Teredinibacter turnerae T7901: one gene and its partner. The protein of the gene in region 1 binds, or shares a complex with, the protein of each later gene. Links are inferred from orthologs where the notes say so. Each region holds a gene or a part of one and is shown on either strand. Other genes may lie near its edges.

Region 1 (15,803 bases):
ATTAAACCGGTATCAACTGGCTGTTGATACCTCACACCCAAAAAAAGCAAAAAGGAAAGCCGAGTATGATCACACCTACCCCCTCCCTAGCCCCAAGAGCACAAGCACGCGCCAACATGGAAGCAAGTGTCGACGCGAACATCTGGATGGAAAACGGCAACATAATCGAGACCATTCGCCGCAAGGTCGCCAAACACCCCTTACTTAAACATCCAATACTCGCTCAGCTGGAATCCGGCATGATCGATATTGAGCAGCTCAAGACCATCCATCTAGAATACCGGCATGCGATTGTTCAACTGTTCACTGATGCACTGTTGATGGCGCAATTCCAGACGCGCCAGCTGGAACCTCGCCTGCCACCCGGCAGCAAGCAAGCCCCCCGCTTTTTACTCACATTGAATATTCTTGATGAATTTGGATTCACACCTGACGTAGGCGCCACGGGATACTATACAGGTTCTCCCATTTATGCTCACTACCCGCTCTTCGAAAAGGTGTTGGACTCACTGGACATCACAGCCTCGGCGAGGGAACTGTATCACCCCTCAGAATCGGCACAAACCCTAAATAATTATTTAACCGCCAGTTTTGGCCATTATCAAGAAGTGGTTATTCTTTTGGCCGTTGCCGAGCAGCAGGTTATTACCTTCAGCGCCGCCTTACGCGAGGCGCTTAAAGTTCACGGATTTGACGTGAGCAAGGGCTATTATCATGTTCATGGAACCAGTGATTCCAAGGAGACTAACGCCGCAGATGATGATCATCAGGACGATCTCTGGCTCGCATTACAGCAGGCTGTACTTCCTGAAGATTGGGAAAATCTTCAGCAAAAGGCGGATACCTACCTGGATTTGTGGCACACATTTTGGGATTGCCATACGTTGCATGTTGAAACAGTGCATGCACAGACCGCGTAAGCGGGTTTAATTTGGTCTGGAGCCGCACGATTAGTCACCGATATCACCAATAAGAGTAATCCCCGCGACCGCGGTTTTGGAGAGCCTCTTTAGGTCAAGCCGCCACCAGTCAGACCGTCCCGGCCAGCCCGACAGCTGGCCGAATACGGCTTCTGGCTTATAACGCGCGCTGGACCAACGCTCGTGAGAACTTGCTAATATAGGAACCTCTGCTTAACCTGCTTTGGCCAACAATCGTCTGGCCACACTAACAGCATTTATCGCGCGTCGCTCGCGACCCTAAGCGACAACTACTGATGGGCACCAGATTGGGAGTAAATATCGCCCGCTTCCTCGTAAATCCTGTATCTGACTCAAAGGCTCCAATAATCGCAAGCTCGTTGATCGAGCATAAACGAGAGGGTGGCATTCGAACGTTTTCTCTCGAAAAACTTTTTCTCGTAAAATTTCTTCTTTCTAAATATTTATGTCGCAATACGTCTTGTAAAACAAGCGCTTATAAACCTTACTTGCAAAACCCTACAGATACTGACGGGAGTAAGACTTCACACCGTATAGCTGTGATATTCTCATTAACTTTTGGCCGAATTTGTATTTAATAAATCAAGTTAAACGCAAAAACAGCCCCTGAACTGCGGGCTGTTTTTGATTGTTTAAAAATTAAACAATAAATCTAGTGGAATTTCAGATAATGACCGTAGGGCGTATCGGAGCCGTAGACTGGAACAATAAAATCGAGAATTTTTTCGAATTCCATCACGTCTCGCGATGTCCAACCACTTATATCACCATCAATTACAATATGATCTGGCGTGTGATAAACCGTATCAAAGTACTGCGTTAAAAAATAGCCGAAATCCACTTCGTTTTGAAGTTCCCCAATCCCAATCTTGTTAGTCAACCGAATCTCGTAATCCCCATGATCGTCACACTCCTTTGGCATTAGCATGATCGGCATTGTGCTAAATTGCTCAATAACATCGCATGTAGTTTGATCGTTGCGTGCGTACGGAGCACCGAACGTTTTAAACTCCAATCCTAACTTGGCTTTAGCCAGCGTATTGGTATCCAAAATGGACTCACGCTGATGTTTTTTTGGGGTGCCGTCGTACTCTGTCTGCGCGCCAGAGCGAAAGCCATTCCAACCATTGTTCCACAATTCAATATCACTATCGGCCACTAGTTCAGCTAAATAGGTTAAAAAGGCGTTTTTTTCCGGGCTCCCATCGTCAATCAAGTCACGGCCCTGAATACCAATTGCAAGTTTGGCGCGATTGCGCTTGGCAGCAGCGACAACCTCGCTCGTCTTGGCCATACTCTCATAGGTAGGCTCAAGTCCTCGAAGAGAGACAATCGTATCAATATTCCAATTCCAGGGGTCCAGTTCAAAAGCATAAACAATATCGTCGATGTGTATAACCGAAGGAACGCCGCCACCGAAGCAAAACTGTATCTTAACGCTATCGCCCCAGACATAGTCAGCAGGCTCACCAAAGAATCGATAGTATGATGACTCTGAAGTTAACACATAGCTATGACCGTAAACTATATCAGCCTCCTCCTCATCAAAAAAAACAACTTTTACCTCAGCGCCCTCAGTGTCCGACCACGCCGAAAAATAAAACTCGAGCAGACCACCCTGGGTTGGTTGATTCGGCAGGTAGTAGATGACATCTTCACATAGATCGCCTGGAGTCTGCACTTCCACCCGCAAATGCTTATTTATTACTGAAAAATTTGCATCTGCGCTGCCAGTGACCGCTTCTCTCCATTCGGTTTCTACATCGTTAAAAATTTCAGCTGAAATCACCTCCGAAGCAGCAAACACGTCGGAGGCCGCGCCAGCCCCCAATAAAGCGACCAAACAGCCAACTGCGAATTGTTTAATTTTCATAACTATTTCCTTGTTTAGATATTCCATCAATTGGTAAGCCAAAGGGCGACTGCCCTTTGGCGAAAGCAGACTAACAAATAGCGCTACTATTCCCGTGATCAAATTACGAAATTAAGGAATATTTTTGAACTTAAGAAATGTGAAAAACAGGAGTGTAATATCTTGAAATTAAAATATGATTGACGTTTTTTTATTATTAATTTAGATGGCGAATTATTTTACATTATCCAATAGGAAATTTATTACCCCAATTGGTGGAAATAGGGTTATTTTAGACGCAACGGTACATCCAGGCGCCGACTGCACTGTCAACTTTATATACACAAATTTACGCCATAAAAAATCACCAAACAAACTTGTATGCGTTTAAACTATTTTTTGCGACATAAGCCATTTTTATGGCGGCACAATAACGGGAGTTACCTTGTCTAACGAAAACGCGTCTCACTCGGCTATTTTTTTCTGTGTACGATTAATTCCAAAAGGCAAGGTTGCCAGTTACGGACAGATCGCCCAACTTGCCGGGCTCCCCGGCCGCGCTAGACTGGTGGGGCGCGTGCTTGGCATGTCGCCAACGCCTCTACCCTGGTTCCGTGTGTTGCGCTCCAATGGACAATTGGCGTTTCCGGAGGCGAGTGAAACCGCACGTCGCCAATCGGCCCACCTTGAACAAGAGGGCGTCGCAGTGAAAAAAAATCGCGTCGTCCTTAAAAATTTTGGCTGGCAGCCATCGCTCGATGAGCTGTTTTTGATCGAGGCTGAATTGCAGTCCCTCAACACTGGATAACCGACTGCGCACTAACAGGCCTCTCTGTAACAGACTGTTGCGGCCGCCCCTCTCGACTCGCTCCTGTGTGTACACTAGCGGTAAGCGCTACAGAGGGCTTTACAATGAAAAAACTCTTCCTGGCTTTAGCTGCGTTACCAACGCTCAACGCATGCGTTTTTGTATCACCGAAAACCCGAGTCATAGTTGACCAAGAGTGCGGCACAGCGACGGCCTATGCGACACTTGCACCCGATCCAACACCCGGCCAAGGGCTGGTGATACTGCAAGACCGCAGTGGGGGAAACCTGCCAGCAACAGTTGGCGAATGCGGGGGCGACGAATGTAAAGCTGTGCTGTTTGCGATAGGACGTCAACTAGTCGTGGAGACAGTCGCTACTGTCGGGTATGTTCTCGCTCACAATGCCTATGCAGATGCCGCACGCGCGCGCGACTGTAAAACCAAAACCCAGCAAGTCGAAAATGCCGGCGCGCCCCGTAAAATCATGGAAGAGGACCTTGGCAACTACCTGTAAGCGAACAAACCTCATGTCTGAGTAAGGATGGTTGGCCGCCCGCTTTAGCGGCCACTCCCAACCCAAAAAAATGTAACAGTCTTAAACGAAGTGATACCACGCCCCTCCTCTTAATCAAACATTTCGGCGAAGAACCGCTTGCAAGTTACCGATAAGCTCGCAGGGCTTTGAGCCGTCGCGTTTTCAAATAGACTTTCCGCTAAGCGTTTATGCGTTTTCCAGTGGAATTCCGGATTACCCTTGGCACCTGCTTTCTCGCGGTGATTGAGTTAGGCGGATACCGCGATCCGTTATATACTCGCCTGTTTTAGCAATCTGGCACAGGGAGCCCAACCATGCTTGACCGTTTCGCCGCCTGGACTCGTTTCGTCCTGTTGGCAGCAACCACTAGCACGCTTCTGGCTTGCGGTCAGAGCGGCCCGTTACGACTTCCAGATAAACCTGACGAGGCCCCAGCAAGCTCCACCAGTGAAGTCACCAATACAAGCAACGCATCGGCTCAGGAATAAATAGATACCATGGCGCACTTCAGTTACAACGATAATCAGCTCACGGTGGAGGGTTGTACACTCTCCGCTATCGCCGATACTTACGACACGCCCTGCTACGTGTACAGCCGCGCATCCATTGAACAATCCTACCAGGCCTACGCCAGTGCGCTCGGCGCGCACCCTGGTATGATCTGTTACGCAGTCAAGGCTAACTCGAGCCTCGCGGTGCTTCAGGTGCTTGCGCAACAAGGCGCGGGCTTTGATATCGTTTCTCAGGGTGAGCTTCAGCGGGTACTCGCCGCCGGCGGTAGCGCCGATCGTGTGATTTTCTCCGGTGTAGGTAAAAAAGCTGAGGAGATGCGCTTCGCGCTGCAACAGCAGATTGCCTGCTTTAACGTGGAATCGGCAGCGGAACTGGAAACACTTGCGCAGGTTGCGCAAGCGATGGGTACTACGGCACGTGTATCCCTGCGGGTTAACCCGGACGTGGATGCCAACACCCACCCTTATATTTCCACCGGCCTGAAAGAAAACAAATTTGGCGTTGATATTCAGACAGCACTTGACGTCTACCGTCGGGCGGCCAGCCTGGATGGGATCGACGTGGTTGGGATCGATTGTCATATCGGTTCCCAGTTAACTCAGCTAGCCCCGTTTATGGATGCACTGGACCGTGTCCTGGCGCTGATGGATCAGCTCGCGGAAGAAGGCATCACTATCCGCCATCTGGATCTCGGTGGCGGCCTGGGCGTAACCTATAACAACGAGCAACCCCCTTCGCCCGCAGACTATGTCGGGCAGGTTATTGCCAAACTCGGTGATCGCGCGGTCGCACTGATGTTCGAGCCCGGGCGCTCAATCGTCGCGAACGCCGGCGTACTACTCACCCGAGTGCTTTACTTAAAGCCAACTGAGCACAAAAATTTCGCAATAATTGATGCTGCGATGAACGATAACATCCGCCCCTCGCTTTACCAGGCTTGGCAGCGCGTACTTCCGGTGATTGCGCCCGAAGAAAGCGAACCCACCCAGCAATGGGATCTGGTTGGGCCTGTGTGCGAAACCGGAGACTGGCTGGCCAAGGATCGCGCATTAGCGCTCCACGAAGGCAGCGTACTTGCTCTAATGTCCAGTGGCGCGTACGGGTTTACCATGAGCTCCAATTACAACAGCCGTACCCGAGCTGCCGAAATCATGGTCGACGGCGACAAACATCACCTTATTCGCGCCCGCGAAACCTTTGCCGATTTGGTTCGCGGTGAGCAGCTATTAGGTAGCGAGGACCCTAGCTGATGCGTTTGCGGTTCACCAAAATGCATGGTCTGGGCAACGATTTTGTCATGATCGATGCTATCAGCCAGAAAGTCACCATAACACCCGAGCGCGCCCGCAAGTTGGCTGACCGCCATTTTGGTGTCGGTTGCGACCAGGTACTGGTTGTTGAGTCTCCAGACAATCCAGACGCAGACTTCCGTTACCGTATATTCAATAACGACGGCAGCGAAGTAGAAAACTGTGGCAACGGCGCTCGCTGTTTTGCGGTATTTGTGCGGCAGCGACAACTGACAGCGAAGTCAGACATTGTTGTGGAGACGGCAGCGGGGCTGTTGCGGCTGCATGTGCTTGACGACAACCAGGTCACGGTCAATATGGGTGTACCTGTGCTGGCGCCCGCGCAAATTCCGTTTGTGACACCGCACGAGCAGCCCGAATATCCGCTCCAGCTGGACAACATGGAAATTACTATCAGCGCCGTTTCCATGGGTAATCCGCACGCGGTCACGCTCGTGGATAACCTGGCCAGCTTCCCGGTAAAAACACTGGGGGCACAAATTGAAACTCATGCGCAATTTCCAAACCGAGTCAACGCCGGCTTTATGGAATTAATTTCCCGCCAAGAAGTTAAACTCCGGGTGTTTGAACGCGGCGTTGGAGAAACGCTTGCGTGCGGCACTGGAGCCTGCGCTGCAGTCGTCAGCGGCATTGTCCGCGGGTTGCTCGACACTACAGTTGCAGTTCATCTCCCCGGCGGCAGCCTCAGCATCACATGGGAGGGCGCAGAAAAGCCTGTTATGATGACGGGGCCAGCCAAAGCTGTATTTCATGGACAGGTTAAACTATGAGCGAGTCCATTACGGATAAAAAAGAGCGCCTCACCGAAAAGCAGGTCGCCCACTACTTAAAAACCAATCTCGATTTTTTTAATCGGCATCTCGATTTGCTCAGCGAGCTTCAACTTCCACATGAAAGCGGCAAGGCCGTTTCGCTGGTGGAACGCCAGGTCGCGGTGCTCCGCGAGCGCAATATGGATATGCGCCACCGTCTCAGCCAGTTACTGGATAACGCCCGTGAGAACGACCGCTTGTTCGACAAGACCAAGCGGCTGGTGCTGGCCTTGCTCGAATGCAATGATCTTGGCGATCTGGTCGACGCCCTCTACTACAGCTTCGACAAAGAATTTCAGATCCACTATACCCGCCTGATCATCTTCGGCAACAGCAGCACGCCCGCCAGCGCCGCTCGTATCGCGTCCGTGTACGACGCCCGCGACTACATTGGCAAACGCCTGAAGTCGATGAACACAGTCAGTGGAGGCCTCGATGTGAAAGAGTGCCAGTTCCTGTTCGACGACGATGCACCGCAGGTTGGTAGTGCAGCCGTTGCGATATTGCAGCACGGCTCCCCGCTAGGGGTGCTTGCCATTGGCAACCAGGATCCAAACTATTATCGCTCAAGCATGGGAACGCTGTTTTTGGGCTATATAGCAGAAGTACTCAATCGCTTACTTCCCAAGTATTTGTAGGGGCAAAGAAAAACAGCCGCTAAACGCGGCTGCTTCAAGTAGACTATTTAGATCGGTTGGCCGCCGTAATTGGATTCCGGCTTCTTGGGTGGGTCGGCGACAACGTTCGCAGGTATCTGATTGATCTTCCCCCCGCTCGCTAGAAACGCCTCGACTTCCGCCTGTAGCCGCCTGCGCTCCGCCTCCTTGCTACTTACCCCATCAGAGGCGAGATACTCATCACCCAAATCTACGCCGCCATCATCCTCGGACTCATCCGATTCAATCAACTCTTCATCCGTCATAAATAAACCCTCAAGAATTAAGCAACACTCAAGAACGCCATGGGACAGGCCAATTGAAATTCCGCTAATTTATAGTCCAGAGTGATTTCAATGTCATTTCTTTAAAACAGATTTTTTTAGTTTTTTTTGTTCTAAAAGAGAAAGATTGATAGCCGATTGAGCTATTTTGATCGTGCAAGAAAGAAAGGAGGTTCGAAGAAACTATGTGATTTTCGTTACTGTTCTGGAAATTTCGCAGCGCCAACGGGCTCAGCGCTGCGACAAAAATTAAACCGCGTCTGGGCCTGTTTCGCCAGTACGAATGCGAATAACGTCTTCGCAGTTGGTGATGAAGATCTTGCCATCGCCAATTTTGCCAGTTTGTGCGGCCTTGGTGATCGCTTCAACAGCCTGATCGACCACATCGTCACCCAACACCAACTCCAATTTTACTTTGGGCAAAAAGTCGATTACATATTCAGCGCCACGGTATAACTCCGTGTGCCCCTTTTGCCGACCAAACCCTTTCACCTCCGTTACGGTCATGCCCTGAACACCAATTTCCGACAGCGCATTGCGGACGTCGTCAAGCTTGAAAGGTTTGATTACTGCAGTGATTAGTTTCATGGGAAATTCCTTACGAGCACCTTATTCGTATTTTTAATTATAGGGTTTAAGCCGGGTTCCGGCAGACCAATTCGCAAATTTACACCTTATGCGAAGGCTTGTAAAACGTGTACGCCGTTGATGATATCGGCGCAATGAGCTGAAGGGGCCGATGGCGGGGATAATTGCGCCAACGGGAAACCTGCGCCAGCACTGCTGGGATAAGAAGCTAACCGAGAAGCGCCCCAGTAACAAGAAATTCAAATAATTGATGCGGAGGTATTTTCCAGGCATAAAAAAACCGGAGGTTTTGAGGCCTCCGGTCAGGATTTCAGGCTGTGGCAACCTGATGAATTAAGAACTTACTTTGAAGTACCCGAAAACTCTGGGTAAGCTTCCATACCACATTCGGACAGGTCGACACCGTCGAATTCTTCCTCTTCGCTGACACGAACGCCCATGATTGCTTTGATAGCGATCCAAACAACCAGGCTGGCAACAAATACCCATACAAAGATGGTTAACATGCCCACCAACTGACCAACGAAGGTGGCGTCAGAGTCAGAAATCAGCACCGCGAAAATACCCCAGATACCAACAACACCGTGAACAGAAATCGCACCTACGGGGTCATCGATTTTCAGTTTGTCGAGGAACAGGATAGCGAAGACAACCAGCACACCACCTACGGCACCGATAATTGTAGACATCAGCGCAGTGGGATCAGCAGGCTCTGCAGTGATAGCAACCAGGCCAGCCAACGCGCCGTTGATTGCCATAGTCAGATCAGCTTTGCCGAAGATGATGCGAGCTACGATGAGCGCAGCAATCAAACCACCACAAGCAGCAGCATTGGTATTAACAAACACGTTAGCCACTTCGTTAGCGACGCCAACGCCAGACAATTGCAGCGTGGAACCACCGTTGAAGCCGAACCATCCCATCCAGAGGATGAACATACCCAGCGCAGCCAGAGGCAGGTTAGCACCAGGAATCGCGTTTACTTCACCGTTAGGGCCGTATTTGCCTTTGCGTGGGCCAAGTACCAATACACCAGCAAGCGCAGCAGCGGCACCGGCCAAGTGAACAATACCGGAACCTGCATAGTCAGAATAGCTCAGTTCGTACAGGCCAAATACCGAATTGCCACCCCAAGTCCAGCCACCTTCCAGCGGGTAGATAACGCCAGTCATGAAAACAGCGAATACCAGGAATGCCCAGAGCTTCATACGCTCAGCAACGGCACCGGAAACAATAGACATTGCAGTAGCAACAAACACTACCTGGAAAAAGAAGTCGGAAGCACCAGAGTATTGCAAGCCAGCATCTTCAACGCCAGCATTAAAGTCCGCAACACCTTTAACAACACCAGCAACAGCTGCGTCGTCCATACCAGCAACGGTAGTAACACCGCTTAAGAACCAGCCACCACCGTACATAAAGTCGTACCCGCAGATCAGGTACATGGTGCAAGCGATAGCGAAAAGCGCGACGTTTTTTGTAAGAATTTCTGTTGTATTTTTAGCGCGAACAAGCCCGGATTCCAACATCGCAAAACCCGCAGCCATCCACATTACCAGCGCGCCACACACCAAAAAATAAAAGGTGTCCATGGCGTACTGCATTTCATAAAGAACATTTTCCATACCAGATCTCCGGAAATTTTAATCTCTTTTCTAATTATGAGTTACAGTGCTTCTTCACCGGATTCACCGGTACGGATGCGCACAACTTGGTCGAGGCTGGATACAAAGATTTTACCATCGCCAATTTTTCCGCTGTGAGCTGCTTTACTGATAGCTTCAACAACAGAGTCCAGTTGGTCGTCGGCTACTGCTACTTCCAGTTTGGTTTTAGGCAGAAAATCAACAACGTATTCTGCGCCGCGATACAGTTCAGTGTGGCCTTTCTGGCGACCAAAACCTTTCACTTCGGTCACGGTGATACCTTGCACACCGATTTCTGATAAAGCCTCACGAACAGCGTCCAGCTTAAAAGGCTTGATGACGGCAGTAATTAATTTCATTGGACTGCTCCTCTAATGGTTTATGCAGCGTCGGCGCTGCTTGATAGATATGCTTGCCCGGCCGTTAACACGCTAACAACCGGGCCAACAAAACTTACTCGATAGGCAAGCTGTAGGAAACAACGAACTTCAGGTCGTCATCGATGGATTTACCTTTCACACCATCACCATCAGCAAGAAGAACCTCGTCTTGATCCACAACCTGGCTAAAGGTGAAGCTCAAGTTATCGTTGTACGCGTAGGAAATATCCAGGTGGGTAAACTCAGTGCTATCGTCACCAGTGTGTGAACCAATCATGAATGAGAAAGGCCCGGTTGCGTAACCCAGAGTGAAATAACGGTATGATTCGTCACCACCTTCTGTTGCAATATTTTCGTACCAGGAGAAAGACACAGGGCCCAAGCCCAAAGCGACTATAACTTCAGTCAGGTCGCCGTACTGATCTTCCATGGTACCGCCGTTCGGGTACATGTAGTTCCATACGCTAACGTCGTAAGAGAACATACCAGCAGAACCGCCATAGCCAGCACCCAGATCCCACTCCGTACCAGCGCCAGTGTCACCTGATGAACCCCACAGAGTGGTGTAGAAACCGCCAGCACTGTATGACAGATCGCCAGATACCGCAGGCGTACCTGAACCCAGGTCAAGACCACGCCACAAGTAAGTACTGGCAACCCCAGCAGACGCAGAAATTTCAGCGTTCGCCATAGGAGCGAACGCGCTCACTGCCAAAGAAGCTGCAACAGCACCTGCCAGGATCTTTTTAGAAAATTTCATGTGTTTCCTCCAAATTTTACTTTTTAAGTCTTTTTTTTGAGCTTGGTCGATCACCAGTCCGACGAGCCTGCATGGTTTTAGCACTAACTGCGCCAACTTTGGTTTCTCTATTTATAACAAGGAGTTAGCTCATTTTTTAAAGACAAAACAAGTGATTTTAGATGCCGAAAGCACAATATGAGTGCATATTCCAATTTGGTGCACTCATCATTTGCACCAATTAGGAACATAGCTTCAAATATGGAGTTATATTCCTCGGAGCAAGCTAAAAATCAATATTCCAGGAGGAGGTTTTTAGGTTTCCCAAAGTGCCGCACCATGCACGTTAAGCAGATTTCGATGTGGTGAGATATTGCTAGTTAGCATTACAGGGAGGGGCTTCGGTATTTAAAAATACGTCGAGAATAATTGTGCACATCAGCCAGACAAGTTTGTCTGACTGGGGCGCGCAATAAAATATCGTTTACGAAAATTTAATCACTCCGCAGCAAAGAGAGCGATTAAAGTGCGCAGATGCACCATAATCTATTGGGTAGCATTGGAATAATTGGAAAAAATCAGGCTAACGTTGGTGCCACCAAAGCCAAAACTGTTACTCATAACGCTTTCCATCGGCTCTTCGGTGTATTCGCGTACTAAAGGCAGACCTTCGAATTCTGGGTCGAGCTCGTCTATATTTGCCGCAGCGACCATAAAGCCCTGCTGCAGCATAATGAGCGAATAAATCGCTTCGTGCACACCGGCCGCTCCCAGGCTGTGGCCCGTTAAGGATTTAGTACTGCTAAACGCCGGCAAGTCCTCACCAAACACTCTTTGCATTGCGGCAACCTCAATGGCATCGCCTACCGGCGTACTGGTGGCATGAGTGTTAATGTAGGCAATCGGTGTTGCACGTATAGAACGATGCATCGCTGCCGCAGTGCGCATCGCGCGCTCAGAACCTTCTCCTGACGGCGCGACCATGCTGGCACCATCAGACGCGGTGCCGTAGCCGGTAATCTCGGCGATAATATTCGCCCCACGCGCCAGCGCATGTTCCAGCGATTCCACAATCAGCGCCCCGGCGCCATTTGCAATCACAAAGCCGTCTCGCGACTTATCATAGGCGCGACTCGCTTTCTCCGGCATGTCGTTGTACGTGGACGACATGGCTTTCATTGCATCGAACAAACTGGACTGTGCCCAGTGTTCAGCTTCTGCGCCACCGGCAATAACCACATCCTGCTCTCCCCAGGCCACCATTTGTGCGGCAAGCCCAATTGAATGTGCGGACGTCGCGCAAGCCGATGCGATACTAAAATTCAGTCCGCGAATACCCATAGCTGTACTCAAGCACGCAGAGACAGTATTCGTCATGGTCGCGGTTACCCGGTACGGTCCAACTTTGCGAATACCTTTTTCGCGCAAAAGATCGGCGGCTTCGACAATATCTTTGGTGGAGGCGCCACCGGAACCCATAATCAGCCCCGTACGCTCGCTGTGCAATAACGACTCATCAATGCCGGCCGAGGCCAACGCGTCCTGAACAGCCACCCAGCCAAGCTGCGCTTCCAGCCCCATAAACCGGCGCAACTTTGGTGGAATATCCTCACAGCGCTCGGTGTGTGCCAGGCCAGCTACTTGCGACCGCATTCCCAGCGCCGCGTATTCCGGCATGCTGACAATTCCGCTGTGACTGTGTTTCAAACTGTTTGCAACCGCCTCGGGGGAATTCCCGATTGGCGATACAATACCCCAACCGGTGATGACAACGCGCCTTTGAAACATTAGTATTTACCCTGATGGTCTCTTTAGGAGACTGAATATAGAGTCAAAATTTTGAGATGTCAACGTGAAGAGAACAGACTTTAGCAGCGAGCTATGCTCACTCGCACAAACCCTGAATATCGTGGGAGAGTGGTGGACGTGGCTGATAATTCGGGACATCCAGCTCGGAGTTAGCACCTTTGGCGCGATCCAAACTCACCTGAAAATCTCCAAAAAGGTACTGACAGACCGGCTCACGACCCTGTTAGACGCCGAAATCATTCAAATTAAAGAACCGGGTAAGCCGCGCAGCGGCTACGAACTCACTACAAAAGGCCTCGAGCTCACACCAATTATGCGGCTGATGATTCAATGGGGGGATAAGTGGATCTACGACAATCAGGGCCCGGTGACCTTCGTCCACAATTCATGCGGTCATGAAGCACGCGGAACGCTGGTGTGTGATGTTTGCGGTGAACCCATGAGCAGTACCGATTGCACCGCACACCCGAACGCGGAGTTAGCACAACAATGGCGGGAATATGGGCTTAAGGTACCTGAGCGGTGAAGGCAAAAAACAACCAGCAATTAAGCGGCGTCTTGGGGTACTTACCGAACCATCATTGCGATAAAAAATGGCGTATTCGCATTTTCAATACCCATAGGATGCTTCGAATTCGTTTCGTCAGCTAAATCAAAACAAGTAAAATCATGGGTCATATTTGTTGAGCATGACAGACGATAACATCGATAGATTCATATCGTCATGTATTCATATATCTCGCGCGCAACCAAAACTGCTAGTTAAACCCTTTATACAAGAAACTAGAAACACCCACCCCTTTGGCAGCACGCAAACCGTAGCGCTCCACATACGCGCGCATGCGCACAACATGCCCGGCACAGCGGCCGTAGCGACGGGAGAAATTCTGCACGTGTTCGAGCCAGTTTTTCGGGTCTATGCCAAAGCGCTCGATGATAGGTTTTATAGCATCGGGGATGGCACCGCGCTTATCTGCACGTAAAACTCGGCCGGTTTCATCCACTAAGCGCAAATAATCCTGCTCGGTAAAGGGCAAGGCCACATGAACATCCGTATGGCTGGAACCGTCAAATACCATCAGCGGTGCTTCTGGCTGGTTATCCAATTTTAAATCCGCTTTTAAGCGAACTTGTTTTTCGGTGCGCTCAGCCAGTTCCGGATGCTTTTTAAGTTGTCGTTTTTTTCTGGCAAGCTCAGCTAAGCGCTGCTGAATAGAAGTAAAATCGCTGGTATCCAGACTTTCTTCCATTCCTGCGCGGACCGGGTTTAAATCCACATAGGCCATACAACTGAGTAAAGCGGCCTCGTCCAAAAGCGCCTGGCTTTTATATCGCCCTTCCCAAAAACGGCCTTTGCAGTTTTCTTCCGCATTGGCCATACGCGCGATAGTTTCGTTAACGCCGCGCATAAACCAGCCAATATCAAACAGCCGCTCACGCCAGGTTTCGATTTTTAAATAGACGGCATCGCGCTGCGCCTCGTCTAATGTTGCAGGTGCTTTCAACCAGCGACTCACTAACATATCGCCTTTATAGAGCTGCATCCACCGCTCAACAACCTCGGTACGCGACCAGCTCTGCGCACGGCTTTTATCCACATGCAACACCACATGGTAATGATTGCTCATTACCGCGTAGGCACAGATATCAATAGCGTAAATATATGACAGGAATTTAAGGCGGGAAACAATCCATTGTTTGCGGTGATCATAGCTCTCACCCGTAGAAAAATCTTCCCCACACAAATACGCCCGCCGCACACACCGCACGTAGCAGTGATAGAACGGAGTTTCATCGAGGCAGACTTGAGTTTCTCCGCTTGTGGTCATGGTTTCTGATGTTAGACGTTATTGTTTAGACGAATACTAAACATTAGTCAATAGTTTGGATTTCTTATTTATTACCCCTCATACGCCTCAATCACAGCCTTCGAGAAATCTTCAAAAATATTGTATAGGCGCGAAACAATTATACGCAACTCATCATAACTACTAAATCTAGGATGCTTAAGTTTAACGTAGTCAGCACCCTTACTTTCATATATTTTTCTTGCCACCCGCGTTAGCGGACCACCGAAACGTTCTCCTGTTGATTGAATAGAAGCGCCCATCATACACTCTGTAATTGCATATTTTAAAGAAAGTCTTAAATGGACGACCCCATTTGTAAACTCGACATCTTCACAAAAACATCTCTCTTTTTTATTGTAGTATATGTAGGGAGATACCTCCCTCATGATTCGCTCTACAAGTTTTTGGTCGAATGCTTCTAGTCTATTTCCTGATTGAAAAGCGTTAGACAATTCAGAAAATCTCTCACAAAAATTGATCTGCTCAAACATGCTCATTCCCATTTTATCACCCGCTATTCAGGCCTAAACCTTATCACCACATTATATTGATTGGCCATTTCTAAAAACTCTTGCAATCTGTATGAATATTGATTCACATCTGGAACCTCAAGAATTTTGCTACCCCATAGCTCAGTACCATCTAGCTCAAATCTATATTTGTCGGATCGAATCACCGTCCCTGAGGCGTACTTTAAATCGAACTCTCTAAGATATTTTTCAAAGGTTGGCAATTGAATTACATTAAAATCAGTGGCTTTTCTTGAAATGATCTCACCGAGATCTGGGTCATAAGAATCTAGCCGTTTTCCATTTTCCAAATGCACCTCATAAAATTCGTACCATTCCTCGTCTCTAGCCTTTTTATTAAAATCATTACCCCGCTTAAACAGTGCTTTTATCTCATTCCAACTAGGCCTTTCCTTATTTACAACCTGAAACGCATCTTCAAGCGAATCCAATGCGTCAAGCCCATTCAATTCAGCCTGCTTTACAGCATTCAATGCATCTAAATTTGTTCGGATACTTTCCGCTATTCCGTTATCATACAGATTTTTCCAGTGATCAATTAGATCCGGA
Region 2 (16,052 bases), 1.9 Mb from region 1 along the record:
GCGAAAAAACAGATAACAACGCCGAACCATCGGCGTAATAGACTGCCAATAAGCCATCGCAACTAATAAAAACAGGGGATACCACCATGCTATACGCCATAATAAGTGAAGATATTGAAGACAGCCTCGCGAAGCGCCTATCCGTCCGCCCCAAACATCTTGAACGCATTCAGGCACTGCGCGACGAGGGGCGCCTGGTTCTGGCTGGCCCTCACCCGGCAATAGACGCCGAGAACCCCGGCGAAGCCGGATTTTCCGGTAGCTTAATTGTCGCGGAGTTTGAATCGCTCGCAGCCGCGCAAACCTGGGCAGACACCGACCCCTACATAGACGCAGGTGTCTATGCCAAAGTGGTGGTTAAGCCATTCAAAAAAGTACTGCCATAAACGAGCGCGACGGGAATCGATCATGAGTCTGAAACAACGTTTAAGGAATTGCGTATATTTAGCCACCCTTGTTTCAGGTAGTGTGCTGCTTTCTATCTCTACCCATGCACAAGACGAACAACAATACGTCACCGATATTCTGCACGTGCCGCTGCGCAGCGGCGAAGGCAACGAGTATCGCATCATAAACAAGGGTATACGCAGTGGTACACCCCTGACTATTCTGGAGGCCGGCAGTTCCGAAGAATGGGTAAAGGTACGCACGCCACAAGGCGTCGAAGGATGGATTCGCAGCCAGTATTTACAAGAGAATGAGACGGCAAGCCGCGTCGCCGCGAAAATGGAATCGCAACTGAAGCGCGCCAACGAAGAAAATGCGCGCCTGCAACAGGAAGTCAGCAATTTAAAAAAGCAAGCTCAAACGCTGCAACAAACCAGCGATAGCGCACAAAGCGCGGAGCGGGAAATGGCAGAAGAGCTGCAGAACATAAAAACCCTCTCTGCCGGCGCTATTGATCTGGAAAAACGCTACACCGAGCTGCTCGAACGCCAGCAATTACTGCAAACGCAAAATGATGTGCTTATCGCCGAAAATGAAAATATCAAGGGTGATACCAGCGTTAAGTTCATGCTGTATGGCGCAGGTTTGATCATCATAGGTATATTGACCGCGTTGATTGTGCCTGCGCTCACAGTCAAAAAACGCCACTCCGAATGGCGCTAATTTTAACGACCTACCATTAGAGACTTTATATCCATGCTAAAACATGTGCGTTTTATTGGGCTGGTATTCGCTGCGTTCTGCGTTATCGGGAGTGCAGCTGCCGCAAAAAAAGAAGCAAAAGATAACCCGCAAGTTGTGTTCGAAACAGACCTGGGCAAGATAACTATCGAACTGTTTGCCGACGAAGCACCAAAAACGGTGGCGAACTTTTTGAGCTATGTTGATAGTGAGTTTTATGTGGGAACCATTTTTCACCGTGTCATTCCCGGGTTTGTGGTGCAGGGCGGCGGCCTGACCTACGACTTTAAACACAAGGAAACAAAAGATCCTGTGGTAAATGAGTCTGCCAACGGTTTAAAAAATCTCGAAGGCACACTTTCCATGGCGCGGGTGTCTGACCCGGACAGCGCGACATCGCAGTTTTTTATCAATGTGGCCAATAACCCACACCTAGACCCCGATGGCGATAAAGCGGGATACACAGTGTTTGGCAAAGTGGTCGAAGGCTTCGAAAATGTGAAAAAAATTGAAAAGGAACCCCGCGGCATATACCGCGCCTACCCAGAAGCGCCAAATTACCCGGTCCGAGTACTTCGCGCGTACCGCCTCAAGGCCAGCGAAAAGGTTAACCCCTAGACCATGAGCCAGATTTCTCTCAGCGTTAACCTCAACAAAATCGCACTGCTGCGCAATTCACGCGACGGCGATTTTCCTTCGGTCGTCGAATTCGGCAAACGCAGCATCGCTGCCGGGGTACAGGGCTTGACGGTGCACCCTCGGCCGGATCAACGGCATATTCGCCCGCACGATGTGCGGGAATTGGCGGATCTGGTACGGCAACACGCAGCGCAACATCTGGAATTTAACATCGAAGGCAACCCTTTTGCCCCAGCCCGCGATGATTATCCTGGTCTTGTCGAGCTGGCAATTGAGACACAACCGCATCAGTGCACGCTTGTCCCCGACAGCGACGCGCAAAAAACCTCTGACCACGGCTTCGACCTCAACGAGAGTGGCGACAAACTTCAACCGCTAATAACCCGCCTTAAAAACGCCGGTATTCGCGTGAGCCTTTTTATGGACCCGGACCTGGCTCAAATAGAGCTTGCAGCAAAACTGGGCGCAGATCGCATAGAGCTATACACCGGGCCATTTGCACATGCCTTTACTGAAAGTGGCGATGCAGGCCAGGCGGTGTTTGAAGCCCACAGTAAAGCGGCAATACGAGCAACGGAACTCGGTATGGGCGTGAACGCTGGCCACGATCTCAATCTGGACAACATGCAGTTGTACAACCAGCTACCAGGCCTACTCGAAGTGTCTATCGGTCACGCGCTGACGGTAGACGCTTTATTAATGGGTTTTGATAACACGATCGCTGCATACCTAGCGGTGTGTCGCACGTGACCTGACTCCTCTGGCTGCGTTGGCGGAAGATCATATTTTGCTCTTAACTCATTGCCAGCCAGCCCCAAAACTTTGCAGGAAACACCTCTAACTCAGCCACTCAGATGCAAGACTCCCCCGAATACCTCGCCCGAAAAAAGTTTTTCAATCGTCTGCTGACCATCTACGGCCGCAAGCCCTGCCTGGAAGCACTTCAGGACAAGCACGTCCAGGTTTACCGACTCCATTTATCAGAATCCAACAAACCGGCACCGATTCTCGACGAAATTATTGCGCTGGCAAAAGCGCGCGGAGCTGAAGTGCTCTACCACGATAAACGCCAGCTGTCGCACATTTCGAAGAACAGCAAGCAAGACCAGGGTATAGCAATGGACCTTGTACTTGCGGGTTTCACCGAACACGAGGATTATCTCGCGGACTTCACTCCCGGGGAGCATACCTTTATCGCGTTGGACAGCGTTACCAACCCACAAAACCTCGGCATGATTATTCGTTCTGTATGTGCCTCACCGGCAACTGCGCTTATTCTGCCTCGCAAAGGCTGCGCAAAGCTTGACGCTCTGGTCATTAAAGCCAGCGCCGGCACTTTATTTAAAGCGCCGGTAATTCGTTGCGACACCCTCATGAGCTGCCTGCAAGCCTTCAAAACGAAAGGTGCCTGCGTTGTGGGGTTAGCGCTAGATGCGAAAACCAGCCTCGAAAACGAATCGTCTGCGGGTACAAGAATTTATGTGCTGGGCAATGAAACAGACGGCATCAGCCCCGACGTGTCGCGCCTGTGCGACGAACAACTGAAAATTCCAATGCGCAATGGCGTGGAATCTCTGAACGTCGCAGTCACCGCAAGCTTAATTGCGTTTCGCTCCCTGCTGAGACAATAACCCATCACCAGAAAATGTTGGGCCAGAAAATTTTGGGCCAGGTAAAACAGGTCTGCCCCTTGTATCAATGGGGCTAACCGGGTTTGGATGTTTCGCTCGGCGCCGGTTGTTCCAGTTTCCACAAGGCACCACCGAGCATTAACAATATACTGACTGCCACACTGGCGGCACTCATAATAATAAACAGCTTCGCCAGTGGCACCACAGTGATTGCATAGCCGGTAACCAGCGCGCCGAGAGGGGCCATACCGAAAAGCGCTACCTGGTATAGCGACATAAAACGCCCTTTCTGCTCAGGCTTGGCCATAGACTGCAAAGTTACCCTGCAATGCGTCGACGAATAACCCGCAATCCAGCCCCAGAAAATAATTAACACGTACAAGCCCGCGTAAGTAGGTTCGCGCGACAGACCATAGCCCGCGATGGCAGTGTAGAGAAGACTAAATAGCGCCCCGCGGCCGGGATACTGCAATACAGGTTGCCGCAGTAGCGTGAAATAGGCCACCAGCATCCCAACTACAAAACTCAGCTGTAAAAACCCATACTGCACAGCGTTAAACCCGTAACTGTCGCGCGCCATTACGGGTATCGCCACTAGAAACAAGCCCATGTGCATGAAGCCATTAAACGCGACCAACAGTAACAATTGCCGTACGCCTTTATCTTTGAAGGCCGCCTGCAAACCAAGACGAAAGTCGGCCATTGGGTTATGGCTATCGATACCGCCAAAGGCAATGCCCGCAAATGCCGGGGAGCGATGCAATTGCAGCAAACTGACCAGCGCGAGCGCAGTAAAACCCAATTGAGCGACGCAAACCATTAGCAGGCTCACCTGCTCAGACAATGACGCGAACAACACACCCAGGCTTTGTAATGTGAACTGAACGATGCTGGCGCGAGTGATTTTTACCTGGAGGCTGTGGCGGGACAGCTCGCCAATTATTTTTTCTCGTACCGGCTGCAGAAACGCGTTGGCACACCCCACGCCGACGGCATAGACCACAAGCCCAGCGAAACTGAGCGAATCCAGCCAAACCAGGGCTGCCAGCCAACCGTAAGCAAGCAGCAAACCGGTTTGCGCTGCGGCCATAATTAAGGCTGGGCGACCCCTGTCTGCCCAGACCCCGGCAACCAGCATGAGTGCGATATTTGGCAACAGTCCTGCAGCTTGTACCCAGCCTACTTCGCTGGACGTTAAACCAACTACGCCGATGGACAACCACGCAAGTAAAACCTGGTGCACGCCCAAAGCAAAGGCCGTCGCGCCATGCGCAGTGAGAAACAAGCGCAGCGCGGTAAAAAGTTCGCGGGATATAGACAACGAAATAAAACCTCCAAAAAAAAGAGCCACTTGTATCAAGTGGCTCTTACTTTATACCTTACTGTACCCATCCTACCTGCACACCGGCTCAAGCCAGGGACTGTTCAAGCAGGTTGAGCATCTTTGGGAAACACTCTGCGCGTTCGCTTGCCTTGCTCTGCCCAAGGAGGATAAATCGGATACGATGCCTGAGTTATCAGTACTTGTAGCCAGTCTCTTCGTGAAGTACCAAATCCAGCCCCTGAGTCTCAGCATCTTTATCGACCCGGATACCACCGGTAATAAAGCCAGTAAGTTTCAGCAGCACGAATGTCACCACCGCAGTGTAAGCACCCGTTGCCAGTACACCTATAGCCTGCACGCCCAACTGAGCGCCGATTGTCGCATTTTCGCCGCCAAAACCGAAACCAGAAAAAACACCCAGCGCTGGCGAACAGAATATACCTGCGGCCAAAGTCCCAAGAATACCGCCCACGCCATGCACAGGGAAAACATCCAGTGAATCGTCTATCACTAGTTTACGCTTAATAAATTGAGTTGCGTAAAAGCAGATAACACCAGCGCTCAAGCCAATAACCAACGCTCCTCCAGGGCCAACATAGCCGGACGCAGGGGTGATTGTACCCAAACCAGCAACCATACCGGTGACAATACCCAATACACTCGGCTTGCCGAATTTAGACCACTCCATGGTCATCCAGGCCAAAGACCCTGCGGCAGCAGAAATATGCGTAACCATCATCGCCATGGCAGCGTCACCATTAGCCGCAAGTGCACTTCCCGCATTAAACCCGAACCAGCCGACCCAAAGCATTCCGGCGCCGGTAACGGTCATGGTCATGTTGTGAGGCGGCATGGCAGTTTCAGGGAAGCCACGGCGATTGCCTATTACCAGGGCGCACACCAGCGCAGCGACCCCAGCGGTGACGTGAACCACAGTGCCGCCAGCGAAATCCAGCAATCCCATTTGCGCGAGCCAGCCGCCACCCCATACCCAGTGACAAACAGGCGCGTACACCGCCAAAATCCAAAACGCGCTGAATATAAGGACCGAAGAGAATTTCATTCGCTCGGCAAAAGCGCCCACAATGAGCGCGGGCGTGATGATGACAAACGTCATCTGAAACATCGCGAACAGTGACTCCGGAATGTCTCCCGCCAGGTTATCTTTACCCATGGCGCTGAATAGTAGGTTGCTCAGGTCACCAATCAGCAGATTACCTTCTCCGAACGACAGGGTATAACCCAGAATAAACCAAAGCAAAGAGGCGAGGCACGCAATAGCGAAACACTGCATCAAAACCGACAGTACATTTTTGGTGCGCACCAAGCCACCGTAAAACAGCGACAGACCCGGCAAGGTCATAAATAAAACCAGAGCGGTCGAGGTGAGTATCCAAGCGGTGTTGCCGCCGTTTAATTCGTCCGCGAAGGCGACGCTGGGCGTTGCCATAAGCGCGAGCGCGCGCAGTGAAGTCTTCATTTATCGCTCCAGAATTTTAATTATGTGTGCAGAGGAACGGCACCAGTTTTATTGAGCGAGATTGCACCGGGCGGGAAATCCCGAGTTTTTGTTGTTATCAATCTCTTACTGCCCCACAGTGCATGCACCACGGAGGGGCGCAAAGATACCACAGGTCTCTTTTTATTTTAATATTGCACCAAACTAAATCGCGAGATTACCAGGAACCAAACCGAGGGGTTTGATACACAACAATCGCTACAGGGCTTTAACCGCGCGGCGCAGCTCGTCGAGCCTGACCGTCTGACCTCTGTAAGCGATAGCGCAATAGATGGTTGCCACTTTTTGCCAGGGTTCGCTGAGTGACGGCAATTGCATCGCGACCCGGTGTGAATACTGCGTTAAAGTTTCGCCGGTGAGTCGCTCGCACCCGCTGCGCGCCATCTTCTCCAAGGCGCGAACGATGAGTTGATCATGCGGCGCCCGCCTCACACGTTTGAACACCCATATGCTCAACAAATAGTACAAAGCCAGCAAACCTCCGATGGTGCCGCTAAAAAACAACCCCACCCGCCATGGGTCAGTACCGCCGAGTAAACGCGATAAAAATCCAGCTTGATTGGCAGAATCGTAGCCCATTACCCGCATCTGCCACAGGTAATCCCACTCTTCCATCTTGGCCTGCAGCAATGCCACCATCGCCATCCCCCGCAACCGCAGCAATGCCCCGCCAACCAGCGATGACTCATCAGAGCTGAGTGCGTCGAGTAAAGAACTTTCAATGCGTTCGGGGGCGACCGCCGCCGTCGGGTCTACCCGCCGCCATCCCTTCCCGGCCAGCCAAACCTCCGCCCACGCGTGAGCATCCGACTGACGCACCACTAGATAGTCTCCTTCGGCGCGGTACTCACCTCCCTGGTAACCCACAACAACCCGCGCTGGTATACCCGCTGCACGCATCAGAAAAACAAAGCTCGACGCAAAGTGCTCGCAAAAGCCCCGCTGTGAATCGAACAGGAAGCGGTCGACGGTGTTATCGTCGAGAACGGGCGGACGCAACGTATAGGTAAGATTCGCCCGATAGAACGCCAGCGCCTGCTCAATCATCGCCTCGGGGCCTAACCCGGCATCTCGCCACTGCTGGGCCAGTTCACGCGCTCGCGGATTCACCTTAACCGGCAGCAGCAGGTTCATTCGCTGCTCAAACGGTGTCAATCCACTTGCATTCACCGTATAAACTGGCAGTGATCTTACTTGATATTTCACACGAGAAAATATTGGTAAATTGCTGATAATATTATAGTTTTCTGAAAACAAAACTTCAGTGTTACTCGCGTCAGCCCAAACAGGTACCATTAAGCCAAACAGCCATGAGTACTGGTGAGGCTCCAACAGTATTGAGTAATTGTAGGTATCGACCTCCGCCAAACGGCTGCCATTGAACTCGCTGCCGTCAGCGAGCCTGATCTCACTTTCCGGGTGGGGCCTGCTGGCTTTAGTCGCGCCTTGGGTAACGCGTTGCCAGGGTGCTCCACGACGAGACCAGGTGGAGCCATCGAACTTATCAAGCACCAGGCCCCGCCAATACCTGTCGACCGGCGCCGGCATTCGGCCGGATTCGAACGAAGCGCGAAATACAATATCGTGACTGCTAACCAGGCCGCTGAGCTCTCCCGGCGACATACTTTCACTAAATCCGGTAGTACCGGTGCCGCTCAATGTGGGGACCGCCCACAGCTGGCCCAGCCTGGGCATAACCAAAAACAGCACCAGCATCACAGGAAGACTCTGCAATAACAGGTTGAAGGCAGCGCGAAGTTGTTCGAGGAAGCTCACCTCCCGCTGCCGGTGCAGCGATTGCAGTGCGGCAATCAATAGCACACAGCAAAGTAAGGTATAGACACTTTGAAAAAAACCCTGCGCCAATAACAGTTGGGTTGCTGCCGTGACGAAACCGATATAAAGCACAAGTAGCACGCTCGAACGAGTTCGAACTTCCACCAGTTTTAACACAAACGCCAGTACCAGAAGCCCGATCATTGGCTCCACCCCGATACTGGAAAAGCTCAAAACGAGGCCGATCATCCCACCAACACCGAACACAGCCTTTGACGATGAGCCAGGAAATGGCCATACCCCGCGGTGTACCTGCAAGCGAATCACCACCGCGCACAACCAGTACACAACGAGCCATTTGGGAAGATACAGAAACAGCGGTAATATCGCCGCGCCCTGGGCGACGAACATCCACCACAACGTTTGTCGCGAAACATGTTCACGGGCGAAACTACCCGCCCGGATACCGGTTTCGCCCGCACCTGCCTGGGCACTTGATGGGGCAGCGTTCATGCGGACCTCATAAGAATTCGGTCCTCACAGGCCATACACCGCAAGATGGTTGAGTACTCTGCGGGTATGCTCAACGCCCTTGTCCGGCGCCAGCACCTGATTACCCAGTCGCAGCCCGTAATAGTCGTCATCTGCAGCGAATCTGAGCGCCCAATAGCACAACCCGGCCAATTGGGATTCCAGATCACTGACCGGCATCGCTGCAATATCCAGCCACCGTTCCTGGGTCACGCTTTGACTGAAATCTTTGACAAACAGCCCCTTCTCCTGAGCCAGATGCTTCCAGGAAACACGCCTGAGACCATCGCCAGGCACGTAAGGACGTAGACCGTGATAATCCTGCCCACCACGCAGCGGATGCTGGCCGTCGCCCTCATTGTCCCCTATCACCGCCGAGCGATAACTCATTTCAATTGGCGCGGGGTACACCAGCACCTGTACGTCCCAGTTCAACCAGGTCCAGCAGCGGAGAATCCCCAACGGATAGAAGGTTTGGACTCTCATACGCGCTGGACTGTGCCAACCCCGAACATAGGTGCTCGACGGCACCGTCACCGTCACGGATTCTTCAGGCGCGACATCGACTCCCACTACCGCCTCATCTTCGTCCTGCCAACAAATTTCGATGTTTTCCACATAGCGCGATCGCGTTGAGCGCAAAGTAAACGTGAATTCAGCGAGTTCACCCGCATGTACCGGCGCGACACCGGCAAATTCCAATTCGAGGGCGTTAAGATTCGCGTGGGTTTGCAGGATAGTGACGATCATGATGCTGGACAGTAGAAACGCCAGCGCCAAAATGAGGTTGTTCTGGTAGTTTGTACCGATCAACCAGAGCAGCAAAATGAGCCCGATGAACGCGAGACCGCGCTTAGAGGGGAATATATACAGTTTGTCCCGGGTCAGGCGGTGTAACTTCTGCGACTGCACGCGCTTGTCGATGAAACGAAAAAAGCGCGCCTCATAGTGTTGCTGCAAATCTGCGATCCAGCCACGAAACATTTAACGGATGGCCTCAGGCAAGCACATCGACACTGTTCAACAAATGCTCGACCAGCGCGTCTCCACTGCGAACCGAACGTTCGGCGGAGCCGGAAGGCAACCCGCGAACCCGGTGCCCCACCACGGGTGTCATCACCGCTTGAATATCGTCAGGCAGCAGAAAATCCCGTTGGTCGATTAGCGCCCAGGCCTTTGCCGCACGCAACCAGGCCATTGCGCCGCGGGGTGAGATGCCGTAAGTAAAACTAGCATCGTGGCGCGTGAAATCCACCAGGCGCTGCAAATAATCCAACAGCTGGTCAGTAGCCTTAATGCTTTCAACCTGCGCTTGTAACCCCTGCAACTCTTCCATATCCATTACCGGTTCGATTTCCTGCAAGCGACCTCGTGGATCAGCACCTTTCAGCAGTTGCTGCTCGGCGGCGCGTGACGGGTAGCCCAGCGAAACACGCATAAGAAACCGATCAAGTTGCGACTCAGGAAGCGGATAAGTACCCGCTTGAGTTTGCGGATTTTGTGTCGCGATAACGAAAAACGGGGTTGGCAGTGGCCGGGTTTCCCCCTCTACGGTGACCTGTTGTTCTTCCATTGCTTCGAGCAGCGCACTCTGGGTCTTCGGCGTAGAGCGGTTCACTTCATCTGCCAGAAGCACCTGGGTAAACACCGGCCCGGGCAAAAAACGAAAATTGCTGTTTTGGCGATCGAATATAGCCGCGCCAAGAATATCTGCAGGCAATAAATCGGAGGTAAATTGTACGCGCTGGTAGTCCAACCCCAATACCCGAGCCAGGCATTGCGCCAGGGTCGTTTTCCCCATGCCTGGGAGATCCTCAATCAAAAGGTGGCCGCGGGCCAGAAGGCAGGCGACAGCAAGTTTGACTTGGTGGTGTTTACCGAGCAGTACACTGTCGACAGTGTGTAACAAGTTATCTAAATTTTTTTTCATATAAACAAAGTCTAGCAGGCTGACTGGAGGTTATGAGCCTATGTTGTGGCCGGGGAGCTAGCGAAGTTGAATATTATCGAAATAGAGCGTGCGCTCTTCGTTTAGACGATACGTATAAATAATCACCGCCTTCATCCTGGTCAAATCCATTTCGCGGGTGCGCGGCGCACTGCGGACTTTGTCCAACGAAATTTCTACGTGCTGAGCGCCCGGTTTGAACTTGTACATTCGATTAAATCGGTCAGGGTACATGTGATTGTGGGCAATATCGCTGATGCGCACAGTGACTCGCGCGACAGTTTGCGACGGGTTGAACACATCAAAACTGAAAACCGTGTAGTTCGACCAGTCGGGCTCCACTTCGAACAAGTGCAAACCGGGCCAGTCACCGGGGAATTGATCCAGCCGGGCAACATTGGAGTCATGCCCTCGCCATGCTACCGGTGGGGGCACTGCCTGCCAGCGCGCGGTGTCTGCTGCGCGTACGAATCCGTTGAGCCAACGGTTATCAAAATCAGCCAGCACTGGAAACTGCTTCTGACGCTGGTTTTCCGCCCAGTGCACCCGTAACGGCGTCGATAAATCGATCCACATCAACGCAAACGCCAGCAGCAGGCAAATCCACCGTAAGGGCCCGTTCGAAAGGCTGCTCAGATAGAGCGAAAGCCCCGCAGAGGTACCGAGCACATCGAGCCAGAAGTCGCCCCAACTGGGGCTTCGCCCGACCAGGGCCTGAACCAATTCAGCGCCGCCGCCGAAAGCCAGGCAGAGACCGAACACCCAGGGTACGACTCGTGTGGGAGGAATTGAAAACAAGAGGTGGAGACAAACGCACAGTGCCAGTGAGAGCGTTAGAAAGATGAGCCCGTGACCGGCATCCTGAAGCGTGTACCAGAACAAGGTGTGGCCAGGGAGATGATAAACAAAGAGTAACCACGAATTAAAAACCGCCAGCAGAGCGAGAACGAAATAGCCCAGCCGGCGTTTTTCCCGAGGCTGACCCAGATGGGGCAGGAGTAGTCGGTACCGCACCATGAAACGCGTTCAGCGCTACAGCAAGGAGAGACCGCGGTCGAGATCTTTTTTCAAGTCGTTAATACTTTCCAGACCGACGGCAACCCGAATTAGGCCCTCGGAAATGCCCGCTGCAGACCTCTCCTCATCGCTCAAGCGGCCATGAGTTGTGGTTGCTGGGTGAACGATGGTGGTTTTAGCATCGCCTAGATTGGCAGTCAAAGACATGATGCGCGCCGCATCCACAACCGTCCAGGCGGCTTCCCGAGTATTAGGCAGCACTTCGAATGACAGCACTCCGCCAAATGCGGACTGCTGCTGTACAGCCAACGAGTGCCCCGGATGCTCTGGTAAGCCCGCATAGTTAACTTTGCCTACTTTGGGGTGTTCGTCCAACCACTGTGCTAACGCCAACGCGCTCGCCGAATGAGCTTCCATACGCAGGCGCAGCGTTTCGAGCCCTTTCACGAACACCCATGCATTGAATGGGCTCATCGTCGGGCCACATGTGCGCAGAAATGCGGTAACTTCAGCCATCTGGTCTGCCCGTCCGACGACCGCGCCTCCCATGCAACGCCCTTGTCCATCAAGGAACTTGGTTGCCGAGTGCACGACTATGTCGGCACCTAGCGCCAGGGGTTTCTGCAGTGCAGGCGTACAAAAGCAGTTATCGACTACCAGCAGGCAACCGTTACTGTGGGCAAGATCGGCCAGTTTGCGCACATCGGCAACATCGCAAATGGGGTTGGACGGTGTTTCCAGGAATAACAGACGCGTGTTGGGTTTGAGGGATTGCTCCCAGGCCGCCAAATCCGTCAACCCAACGAGATCCACCTGCACGCCGAATTTCTGCAGATATTTGGTAAACAGTACCGTTGTGGTGCCAAACACGCTCCGCGAACAAACCACGTGGTCCCCCGCAGACAACAATGCCATGCAGGTGCTCAAGATGGCCGCCATGCCAGACGCAGTTGCAACACCTGCCTCGCCGCCTTCCAGCGCCGCAATGCGGTCTTCAAAAGTACGTACTGTAGGGTTGGTATAACGGGAATACACATTGCCTGGGTCGTCTCCACGAAATCGCGCGGCGGCCTGGCCGGCGGAGGCGAATACAAAACTGGAGGTCGTGTAGATAGGTTCGCTGTGCTCACCTTCCGGCCCCCTCACCTGCCCAGCGCGCACGGCCAGGGTGTCCAGTTCTGCGCCGGCAAGAAAATCGAAACTATCGCTGTGGTGATCGGTCATTGTTGACTCCGAAGATCTGGGAATCCATTGGGATGCGGGTTGATTTACGCGAGCGTGAACGCGCCCGCGCAGTGTAGAGGTGTCGACGTCAGGGCGACGTCTAACTAGTCGTTGTGAATACCTACCATTGCGCTGTCGCTGGTTTGTAACTGACGGTCGCGCGCGGCCTTAACTTTATCGTTGCGTGCAGCGTCAAGACGGCCGAAATAGGTCTCGTCCACATCGCCGGTAACGTATTCTCCGGTAAAGACGGAACAATCAAACTGATTGATTTCCGGGTTGCCCTCTGCGGAAGCAGCAACAAGGTCGTCGAGATCCTGATAAATAAGCCAGTCTGCGCCGATGGCTTCGCGCACTTCCTGTTCCGTACGACCGTGGGCGATCAACTCTTTTGCACTCGGCATGTCGATACCGTAGACATTGGGGTATTTAACTGGGGGAGCCGCAGACGCGAAGTACACTTTTGCTGCACCGGCGTCCCGGGCCATCTGAATAATTTGTTCGCATGTGGTGCCTCGCACTATGGAGTCATCCACAAGTAACACGTTCTTGTCGCGAAACTCCAGATCGATCACGTTGAGTTTCTGCCGCACCGATTTTTTTCGCAACTGCTGCCCCGGCATAATGAAGGTACGACCGATGTATCGGTTTTTAACCAGACCTTCGCGGAATTTGACACCCAGCGTCTGAGCGACGGCTTGCCCAGCGACTCGACTACTATCGGGGATCGGAATAACCACATCGATATCGTGGTCGGGGCGTTCGCGCAGAATCTTCTCTGCCAGGCGTTCGCCTTGACGCAAGCGCGCCTTGTACACGGAAACGCCATCCATAATCGAGTCTGGGCGCGCAAAGTACACATGCTCGAAAATGCAGGGGGCGCAACGCGGATTCAAAGCGCACTGGTGGGTGGTGAGAACACCATTCACATCAATATAAACGCACTCGCCGGGGGCGACATCGCGTACCAGTTTAAAGCCGAGCACGTCCAGAGCGACGCTCTCGCTGGCGATCATGTAGGCACGACCCTGGTCGGTATCTCGGTAGCCGTAGACCAGCGGGCGAATGCCGTTGGGGTCGCGAAACGCAAACACACCGTAATTGGCGATCATGCCCACCACGGCGTAACCGCCGCGCGCGCGGTAGTGTACACCGCTCACCGCTTTAAACACGTCCTCTGCTTCCGGGCGCATCTTGCCCTGCAACTGAAGCTCATGGGCGAACACGTTCAGCAACACTTCCGAATCCGAATCGGTATTCACATGACGTAAATCCCCCTTAAACAGATCTTCGGAAAGTTGTTCTGTATTGGTCAGATTCCCGTTGTGAGCCAGTGCAATCCCGTAGGGGGAGTTCACATAGAATGGCTGCGCCAACGCCGGGCCGGTACTGCCCGCGGTGGGGTAGCGCACGTGCCCTATCCCCATGTTGCCGATTAACCGTTGCATATGACGCGTACGAAACACGTCCTTCACCAGACCTACCGCTTTTTGTTGCGCAAACTTTCCCGCGTGGCAAGTCATGATACCTGCGGCGTCCTGGCCGCGGTGTTGGAGCATGGTCAATGCATCGTAAAGAGCCAGATTTACATCGGATTTACCGACAATTCCAACAATACCGCACATAGTTAAACCTTAAAGTACGCCTCAGTTAAGTAAGCTCGATGCCGCCGCAGAAATTTCTTTCGCGGCAGCCCGACACCAGTCTTCAAATTGCATCAGTGAAGGAATCAATTTCGATTCCTTCCACCATGGATCCTGATCTATCGGCAAAATGCCGGGCACAATCAGAATAATAGCCATCACTACAACAAAGCCCCGCACCAGCCCGAACATCATGCCAAACAGTCTGTCCGTACCCGACAACCCGGTCATACGCACCAACTCGCCAATCAGGTAATTAACCATCGCCCCTACAATTAACGTTGCTGCGAAAAGCGCTGCAAACGCAGCCATATCTCGCACTGAAGGGGTTTGTATATGGTCGATTAATAGAGAGGATAGCTGATCGCGGAATGTCATGGCGACGAAGAACGCCAAGACCCAATTTGCCATCGATAAGGCTTCTTTTACAAAGCCGCGTTTGAGACTTATGAGACTGGACACTACCAGTATTGCGAGAATAACCCAGTCTGCCCAGTTCATTCGGTATGCTTGCTCGAGGTGCTAAAAACAAGGCGCAATTCTAGCAGAGCGCGCCCAGTTTCCCCAAGTGCGAGTGATATAAGATTACAGGTTTTTATAGCCCACGCTCCTTCCCGCTATGGTAATGTTCTACAATAAACAATGTGCACCGAGGCTGTAGCTCGCAGTTCGGGTCAACCCCTAATCGTCAAAAATCCAGGACACTGCCAGCCAGGCATGAAGCAGATCGAAATCATCAAAACCTACAGCCAAAAACGCTGCCTGGTCGTAGATGATGTGCCAGACATCCGCACATCACTCAAACGCATCCTCATCGACTTCGGTGCGAATGACGTTGACACAGCGGGCAACGCTGAAGAAGCCATCGACATATGTCACCGCCACCAATATGACCTCGTTCTCGCCGATTACAACCTTGGCGCAGGTAAAAACGGCCAGCAATTACTCGAAGAGTTACGGTTTCACAAGCTTCTGAAAAACACAGCGCTCTATGTCATGGTCACCGCAGAAAGCGGCAGCCAATACGTACTGCACGCTTTGGAATACCAGCCCGACGATTATCTCGCTAAGCCGGTCAGCCGCGATGGTTTGCGCCCTCGCCTTGATGCAGCGCTGTTAAAAAACGAAGCCCTGCTAAATGCCAAACGCGCGCTGGACAAGCAGAATCCACTCCTGGCAATTAAGGCATGTACGCAGGTTATTACCAGTAAGAGCCGCTACAGCAACGACGCTCGCAAAATGCTCGGTGAGTTACTGATTTCTCAGCGACGCTTTCAGCAGGCTCTCGAGGTTTACCAATACTTCCCAGCAGGGCGCCAACCCATCTGGTGCCGACTCGGCATCGCGCGCGCTCATACCGGGCTACTCGATTACGCCACGGCTGAACAGCATTTGCAGGCGCTGATCGACGAGAATGCCCGCTGTGTAGAGGCGCACGATTTGTTGGCCGAACTCTACGAACAACAAAACCGGTACCAACAGGCACAGCAGGTGTTAACGGATGCTGTGGCTATATCGCCCCGCTCCACCGAGCGACAGCGCGAAATGGGTCGTATCAGTCTGCGTGTCGGGGACGACCTCGCCGCAGTTCACGCCTACCGCTACGCAGTAAAACACAGCCGTAACAGCTGTCGCGAGCTCCCGGAAGACTATTTGTACCTTGCGCAAAGCC

What was found.
Region 2: the proteins of glnK (region 1) and TERTU_RS10990 are in contact, whole or in part, in a solved structure (PDB 2NS1), measured with the Escherichia coli proteins. The link is inferred for Teredinibacter turnerae T7901 from one-to-one orthologs.

The regions. Positions count from the first base shown.
Region 1 is NC_012997.1:4,611,798-4,627,600, forward strand. Bases 8,637-11,339 are described here. They hold glnK (P-II family nitrogen regulator), read right to left. Parts: upstream 10,306-11,339; coding sequence 9,967-10,305; downstream 8,637-9,966. Other genes in these bases: TERTU_RS18550 (ammonium transporter), read right to left, coding at 8,642-9,925; TERTU_RS18560 (TorF family putative porin), read right to left, coding at 10,400-11,086. Also shown: TERTU_RS18505 (heme oxygenase-like domain-containing protein), read left to right, coding at 66-920; TERTU_RS18510 (polysaccharide deacetylase family protein), read right to left, coding at 1,594-2,856; TERTU_RS18515 (MGMT family protein), read left to right, coding at 3,239-3,601; TERTU_RS18520 (hypothetical protein), read left to right, coding at 3,706-4,116; LPS translocon maturation chaperone LptM, read left to right, coding at 4,452-4,625; lysA (diaminopimelate decarboxylase), read left to right, coding at 4,635-5,900; dapF (diaminopimelate epimerase), read left to right, coding at 5,900-6,730; TERTU_RS18535 (DUF484 family protein), read left to right, coding at 6,727-7,410; TERTU_RS18540 (hypothetical protein), read right to left, coding at 7,458-7,694; TERTU_RS18545 (P-II family nitrogen regulator), read right to left, coding at 7,962-8,300; TERTU_RS18565 (beta-ketoacyl synthase N-terminal-like domain-containing protein), read right to left, coding at 11,612-12,853; TERTU_RS18570 (winged helix-turn-helix transcriptional regulator), read left to right, coding at 12,918-13,400; TERTU_RS18575 (transposase), read right to left, coding at 13,633-14,619; TERTU_RS18580 (hypothetical protein), read right to left, coding at 14,775-15,215; TERTU_RS18585 (DUF637 domain-containing protein), read right to left, coding at 15,239-15,803. UniProt on the Escherichia coli protein: Involved in the regulation of nitrogen metabolism. Regulates the activity of its targets by protein-protein interaction in response to the nitrogen status of the cell.
Region 2 is NC_012997.1:2,749,430-2,765,481, forward strand. Bases 4,060-7,011 are described here. They hold TERTU_RS10990 (ammonium transporter), read right to left. Parts: upstream 6,203-7,011; coding sequence 4,916-6,202; downstream 4,060-4,915. Other genes in these bases: TERTU_RS10985 (MFS transporter), read right to left, coding at 4,060-4,719; TERTU_RS10995 (transglutaminase TgpA family protein), read right to left, coding at 6,440-7,011. Also shown: TERTU_RS10955 (VC0807 family protein), read left to right, coding at 1-38; TERTU_RS10960 (YciI family protein), read left to right, coding at 87-386; TERTU_RS10965 (TIGR04211 family SH3 domain-containing protein), read left to right, coding at 409-1,110; TERTU_RS10970 (peptidylprolyl isomerase), read left to right, coding at 1,144-1,746; TERTU_RS10975 (pyridoxine 5'-phosphate synthase), read left to right, coding at 1,750-2,517; TERTU_RS10980 (TrmH family RNA methyltransferase), read left to right, coding at 2,622-3,398; more of TERTU_RS10985, read right to left, coding at 3,472-4,059; more of TERTU_RS10995, read right to left, coding at 7,012-8,530; TERTU_RS11000 (DUF58 domain-containing protein), read right to left, coding at 8,555-9,532; TERTU_RS11005 (AAA family ATPase), read right to left, coding at 9,546-10,478; TERTU_RS11010 (hypothetical protein), read right to left, coding at 10,536-11,513; TERTU_RS11015 (O-succinylhomoserine sulfhydrylase), read right to left, coding at 11,529-12,737; purF (amidophosphoribosyltransferase), read right to left, coding at 12,842-14,362; TERTU_RS11025 (CvpA family protein), read right to left, coding at 14,384-14,881; TERTU_RS11030 (response regulator), read left to right, coding at 15,098-16,052. UniProt on the Escherichia coli protein: Involved in the uptake of ammonium/ammonia (NH(4)(+)/NH(3)). Transport is electrogenic. Following sequestration of NH(4)(+) at the periplasmic face, NH(4)(+) is deprotonated and neutral NH(3) is transported into the cytoplasm.